2 regions of the Williamsia sp. z71 genome follow, and region 2 is predicted to be linked to the other one. Evidence: riboswitches for the same ligand, from Rfam matches in the RefSeq annotation. Region 2 holds a riboswitch; the other holds the start of a gene.

Region 1 (3,305 bases), on a different contig from region 2:
TCTCGTCGAAGATCAGGCCCATCGGCGCCAGCACCCGAAGTACGGTGTCGGCCATGCCTTCTGACAGGTCGACGATCAAGATCTCTTTCCGTGGTGTCAGGTAGATGTCGCGTTCGATGGCAGCCAGGAACTCTCCGACGCGTGCCGGGATCCGGCCGTGCGCGACCACCGAGCCGAGTGCCACCAGGTCATCGGTGTCCTGCGCGAGCCAGCCCACCTGCGGTGTCGACGTGGGCTTCGACCTCGAATATTCGCCGGTTTCCGGCAGGGTCGCCAACACTTCGTCGATCGCGGGGCGGTCGGCGACATCCTGGACGCGCCACTCGTCGGTCCGGTCGGCGAGAAACGCATGGGCCAGATCGATCATCAGGTCCGCGGCGCCGTCGGCCGACACCCGCCGTCCGGTGGGCGTTCCGCCGATGAGCACGTCGAACGCCCGCTCATCCAACGCCAAAACGCCGATGTCGGGACCCTGGGTCACGATGTCGCCACGACCGTCGTCGAAGCCGAACAGGATCCTGGCCGGAAGCTCCGCGAGTGTGGGATCGGACTGCAATGCGGCGTCGAATTCTTTCAGGATCGGTCGCGCGTCGACCAGGCCTCCTCGCCGCCCGGTCAATGCCGAGAGCTGCAGGTTGCGGACGCGTTCGTGACTGGGGGACGGGATCAGGCCGGCCTCGAGGATGCGCTGACCGGCACCGTCCACGTCACCGATCCCACGCAGCTGGACGTTGCCGCGCGAGGTCAGTTCGAGATGACCGTCTCCGTAGTCGTCCGACACTCCTACCAGGGATTTCATCTGGCTTGGTGTGATCAGTCCGCCGGGTAGCCGGATCCGTGCGAGGTGGCCATCTGCCGCCGGGTGCGCCGAGAACACACCAGGGCAACGATCGGACGGTCGACTCATGGGGTCCACGGTACTGGCGGTCAATTGCCCGGCCGGGACCCCGTTGAGAACTTGTGGAGTTCGAGATCTGTGGCAGAGCTGCTCATTTCTGGTCCTCTTCTGGTGCCAGGGGGTTCTTGTCCAGGTGTGTTCCCAGGGCATCCGGGCCGGTGTTCCACATCGGGCGATAGGGCGCGAGCCAGCTGTCGATCTCGGCCAGCGCAGACGGTTGGGCCTGGTAGACGCGACGTTGTGCATCTGCGTGAACGGTCACGAGGCCGGCCGCACGAAGAACGCCCAGGTGTTTGGACGTCTGCGGTTGCGCCAGTCCGACGCGTCTGGCCAGCTCGCCCACGGCGCAGGGCTGCACCCGCAGGACATCGAGCATTCGTCGACGATTCGGTTCCGCCAGAGCCGGCCAGATCAGTTCGTTCACAACGAGTATTTTCTCTCCTGGGTATATATCGGTCAAGGAATACAAGGCAGAAATGCGTTCTTATATGCTGATGCCATTCCGCAATGAGGAAGCCGGTGAGAGTCCGGCACGGTCGCGCCACTGTATGGGGGAAACCCCAAGTCAGACCCTTGTTGCTCCGCTGCTACACCCCAACCGCCGGGCGCGCATTCCCGGCAAGGAGGTCCTCGTGATCTTGCTGCTGTCCACCTCGGACACAGATCTGCTGACCGCCAAGGCCAGCGGCGCCGACTTTCGTCTTGCGAACCCGTCCCGCCTGCTCGTCGACGAAGACCTGCCCGGACTCCTGGACGGCGCCGACCTGGTCGTTGTTCGAATTCTGGGTGGCCGGCGGATGTGGGAACAGGGTCTCGACGCGGTGATCGCCGCCGGGTTGCCAACTGTGGTGGTCTCCGGTGAACAGCTTCCCGATCCCGACCTGATGTCGATGTCGACGGTGGCTCCCGGTGTGGCCGCCGATGCTCACAACTACCTGGCCCAGGGCGGACACGACAATCTCGCGAACCTGCACGCATTCTTGTCCGACACCGTGCTGCTCACCGGTCACGGCTTCAGCGCTCCGGCAACAACCGCGCAGTGGGGGATCCTGGAACGGAATGCCCAGGTCGAGGCCACCGGACCGACGATCGCGGTGCTCTACTACCGAGCCCAGCATCTGGCAGGCAACACCGCCTACATCGACGCCCTCTGCGACGCGATCGAGGACAAGGGCGGCCGATCGCTGCCGATCTTCTGCGCATCGCTGCGGGCTGCACCTGGTGACCTGCTCGAACAGCTTGCGGTGGCCGATGCACTCGTCGTCACGGTGCTCGCCGCCGGTGGAACGACGCCGGCCACCGCGTCGGCCGGCGGCGATGACGAGAACTGGAACATCGAACAACTCGCCCGGCTGGACATCCCGATCCTGCAGGGCCTGTGCCTGACGTCCTCCCGCGCCGGGTGGGCCGCGAATGACGACGGCATGTCGCCGCTGGATGTCGCCACACAGGTCGCGGTCCCTGAGTTCGACGGACGGATCATCACGGTTCCGTTCTCGTTCAAGGAGATCGGTGAGGACGGTTTGCCCTGGTACCGTCCCGATGCCGAACGGTGCGCCCGGGTCGCCGGAATCGCCGTGCGCCACGGCCGACTTCGGCATATCGCTCCGGCGGACCGCCGGATCGCCGTGATGCTGTCGGCCTACCCGACCAAACACGCGCGGATCGGGAACGCGGTGGGACTCGACACCCCGCAGAGCCTGCTCCGGCTGCTCGAAGCCATGCGGGACGCCGGATACGACATCGGGCCGGAGTCGGGCGACGGCTCGGTTCCCGGCCTGGCCGAGGATGATTCGGACAAGCTGATCCACACGCTGATCGCGGCCGGCGGACAGGACCCCGACTGGCTGACCGAAGAAGCCCTGGCCGCCAACCCGATCCGGCTGTCCGCCGCGGACTACCGGCAGTGGTTCGACACGTTGCCGCAGGACCTCCGCGCGTCGATGATCGAGCATTGGGGTCCGGCACCCGGCCGGCTGTTCGTCGACCACTCGGCCAATTCGGACGGCGACATCGTCATCGCGGCAATGCAATTCGGCAACATCGTGTTGATGGTCCAACCGCCGCGTGGTTTCGGCGAGAACCCGGTGGCGATCTATCACGACCCCGATCTGCCGCCGAGTCACCACTACCTGGCCTGTTATCGCTGGCTGTCGTCGCAGCAGCACTTCGCCGCCGACGCGGTCGTCCACGTCGGTAAACACGGCAACCTCGAGTGGCTCCCGGGCAAGACCCTGGGTATGTCGGCCTCGTGCGGCACCGACGCCGCCATCGGTGACCTGCCGATGATCTATCCGTTCCTGGTCAACGATCCCGGCGAAGGGACACAGGCGAAGCGGCGGGCGCACGCCACGCTGGTCGATCATCTGATCCCACCCATGGCGCGGGCCGAAAGTTACGGCGACAT
Region 2 (3,305 bases):
CCGTACGGGCCAGGGCATCGACCCACACCATGAAGATCGCGCCGGCCACCGCAGCAGTAGGAAGCAGACGGTCGTGTCGGGGTCCGACGAGGAAGCGGGCGGCGTGCGGCAGGACGAGGCCGACGAACCCGATCGCCCCGGCGGCGCTCACCAGGGTCGCGGTGACGAGTGCCGTGATGCCGAGCAACAGAATCCGGATCCAACGGACCGAGATGCCAAGGGACGCAGCAGCAGTATTGCCGAAGGTGAAGGCGTCGAGCGCGGCCGACTGCGTCAGGCACACCAGTAGGCCCACCACCGTGACCGTGCCGCAGAGCAGGACGCTCGCCCAGTCGGCCCCCGACAGCGAACCGAGTAGCCAGAACAGCACACCGCGGGTCTGTTCGGCGTCCGCCGAGGAGATCACGATGAACGACGTCAGCGCCGAGAACAGCTGTGTGCAGGCCACTCCCGCCAGTACCACCCGCGACATTCCACCGCCCGCGCCGGCGGCCAGCAACATCACCAGAGCGAATGACAGGACTGCCCCGAGAAACGCACCCACCGACAGCGACACCGCGCCGGCGCCGAGTCCGAGGACGACGATCACCACCGCGCCCGTGGACGCCCCGGACGAGATACCCAGGACAAACGGGTCAGCGAGCGGATTGCGCAGCAGCGACTGCATGATCGTTCCGCACAGCGCCAGACCGGCACCGCAGATGGCCGCGAGCAGGGTGCGCGGCAGCCGCAGCTCCCACACGATGCCGTCCTTGATCCTGCTCACCCCGGAGTCACCGAACCCGAGATGGTCCAGAACCACCCGATAGACGTCGCCCATCGACAGGCCGGCCGGACCGATGGTGATGACGATGGCAATGGACACCGCCAGCACCGCCAGGCCGACCAGCAGCAGAATCCCGAGAACGGGGGCCGAATCTGTCGGTGCCGGTCGGACCCCGCGGTGGGTGCCGGCCGCGGTCAGCGCGCCAGTCCCCACTGCTCGAGTGCGGCCGCGGTCTTCTCCACGCCGTCGATGGTGCGGATCGAGGGATTCAGGTCGGCTCCGTTGACCACGATGTATCGCTTGTCGCGGACGGCGCTGAGCCGCTGGGTAACCGGGTTCGATTCGAGGAACGCGATCTTGCTGTCGAGTGCGTCGCCATCGACACTACGCCGGCTGAGGTCGGCGAGCACGAGGGCGGTGGGATCGCGATCGAGGATGCTCTCCCAGCTGACCTGCGGCCATTCGTTGGTGGTGTCGGCGAAGATGTTCTCGGCGCCAATGGAATTGGTGATGATGCCCGACGAACCGCAGCAACCGGCCATGTACGGGGTTTTGGTGTCGGCGAACCAGTAGGCCAGCGACACACCGGCGGCGTCCACCGATCCCGTGGCCTTCTCGAAACGTTGCTGCAGTTCGGCGACAAACGCCTCACCGCGCTCGCGGACGTCGAAGATGGCCGCTAGGTCTCGGATTTCCTTGTAGACGGTCTCGATCCGCAACGGATCGGTGCGGGCGCCGTCCGCGTTGACGCTGGCGGCGGTCTTACCGTCGCAGTCCGTGGGCGAGAGGTAGGTGGGCACGCCGAGCTGTTCGAACTGGTCGCGGTCGGCAACACCACCGGGTCCGAGTGTGCCGCCGAAAGATGCTGAGACGAAGTCGGGTTCGGTGTCGAGGACCACTTCGAAGGACGGATTGTTGTCCGCCAGACGCGGCACGTGGGCGTTGTCGGCGGCGAGGTTCTCACGGACGGGATCGGTCCAGGTGGCCGTGCCGACCATTCGATCCGCGAGTCCGAGCGAGAGAAGGATCTCGCTGGAGCCCTGGTTCAGCGACACCGCGCGCTGCGGCGGCGCATCGATGGTGACGGTATGACCGCAGTTCTCGATGGTCAACGGGAAGTCGAACCCGCCCGAAATCGTCTCCGACGCTTGCTCATCCGCCGTGGACGAACATGCCGAGAGCAGCAGGATCGAGGTGATGGTGAAGGTGGTGGCAGCAATGTGCCGCCAAGACTTGCGCATGAAACGGTAACTCCTACATCAGGGCCCAGTCGCGGAGCCGAGGAACTTCTGACCGATCGATGAGTAACCGGACTTCGGCCCGTCAAGGCCGTCACCGTTGCGCGTCAGTCCCGGATTCACACCGGGTTCCCTCGCCGATCGTGGCCGCATGGGCGGCCTCGGCAACCATATACGGCGCTCACCCGTCAGTGGTCATGCGGCCTACTCCCCCGGCCGGGCTATTCAGTGGAGGCGTGTACGACCATGACCGGGCAGGGCGCGGTGTGAAGAACGGCCTGGCTGACCGAGCCGAGGAGCAGCCCGCGGAATCCGCCGCGGCCCCGGCTTCCGACCACGACGAGTTGGGCGTCGCGGGCCGTGTCGATGATGTAGGGCGCCGGCGCCTGGACCGCGATGCGGGTTTCGACAGGGACGTCGGGGTAGTCCTCGCGATGGCCGGCCAGCAACACTGCGAGTCCCTCGACGGCCTCGTCGTGGAGCCGTTGAACGGCGTCGGTGTGGCCGGGGAACACGTCGCTGGAGAATCCCGGATAGGTGTGCACCGCGATCACCGAGGTGTCCAGTTCGTCGGCTTGGATGAATGCCTGCTTCACCGCCGCCTGCGACGTCGGCGAGCCGTCGACGCCGACCACCACCGCACCCGCTGCGGGAGGTTGACCGGGGACCACGACGACCGGGCAATCGGCGTGGGCGGAAACATCGGTGCTGACCGACCCGAGAAGCAGACCGGCGACCCCACCAATGCCGCGGCTGCCGACGACCAGCATGTGCGCCCGGCCGGAGATCTCGCGCAACACCAGCGCCGGTTTGCCGTCGAACAACTGTCCGCTGACCTCGACATCGGCGTTGATCGCCTTGACCGTGCCGACCGCGGCGTCCACGATCCGGTGGGCGTCGTCGCGGACGGCGTCGATGACGTCTTGGGTCATCACGACCCCGGGGGCGTAACCGGCCGCGATGGTTCCCACTGCCGTCACCACCCGCAACATCCGACCCTCCCGTGCTGCGGCGGCAACGGCCCAGCGCAGAGCGTTCTGCGCGTGCTCGGAACCATCGACGGCCACCACGATCGGCGCGTTCAACGTAACCATTGCCTGCTCCTTTGCAGCTGAGATCGTCCAACTCGTGCGGTGACTCCACGATTGCCGATCTGCTCGCCGGTTGCAGGCGAACCGCAAACCACACATCGAAACGTGCCCGGCACCTTCTGACCCAAGGAAGCGGTCCCGACGTCACTCACCCGGACGGGTCCACGGACCGGGTGCGCCCGGTTCTCCGAATCCGCCGACAACGAGGCT

Evidence for each region. Region 2 has a riboswitch for cobalamin ahead of AC51GR_RS21235 (ABC transporter substrate-binding protein). Riboswitches for the same ligand answer to the same signal wherever they lie in the genome.
Region 1: linked by a shared signal. The riboswitch ahead of cobN (cobaltochelatase subunit CobN) and the one ahead of AC51GR_RS21235 (ABC transporter substrate-binding protein) in region 2 are both predicted to bind cobalamin.

Annotation. Positions count from the first base shown of each region.
Region 1 is NZ_JCANWX010000006.1:90,288-93,592, forward strand. Features, by position in the region: gene cobG (precorrin-3B synthase) at 1-907, opposite strand, end outside; gene AC51GR_RS15600 (ArsR/SmtB family transcription factor) at 990-1,322, opposite strand; adenosylcobalamin (AdoCbl) riboswitch at 1,403-1,478, shown strand; gene cobN (cobaltochelatase subunit CobN) at 1,531-3,305, shown strand, end outside.
Region 2 is NZ_JCANWX010000009.1:107,461-110,765, reverse strand. Features, by position in the region: gene AC51GR_RS21240 (FecCD family ABC transporter permease) at 1-898, opposite strand, end outside; gene AC51GR_RS21235 (ABC transporter substrate-binding protein) at 961-2,007, opposite strand; adenosylcobalamin (AdoCbl) riboswitch at 2,016-2,165, opposite strand; gene AC51GR_RS21230 (universal stress protein) at 2,226-3,098, opposite strand.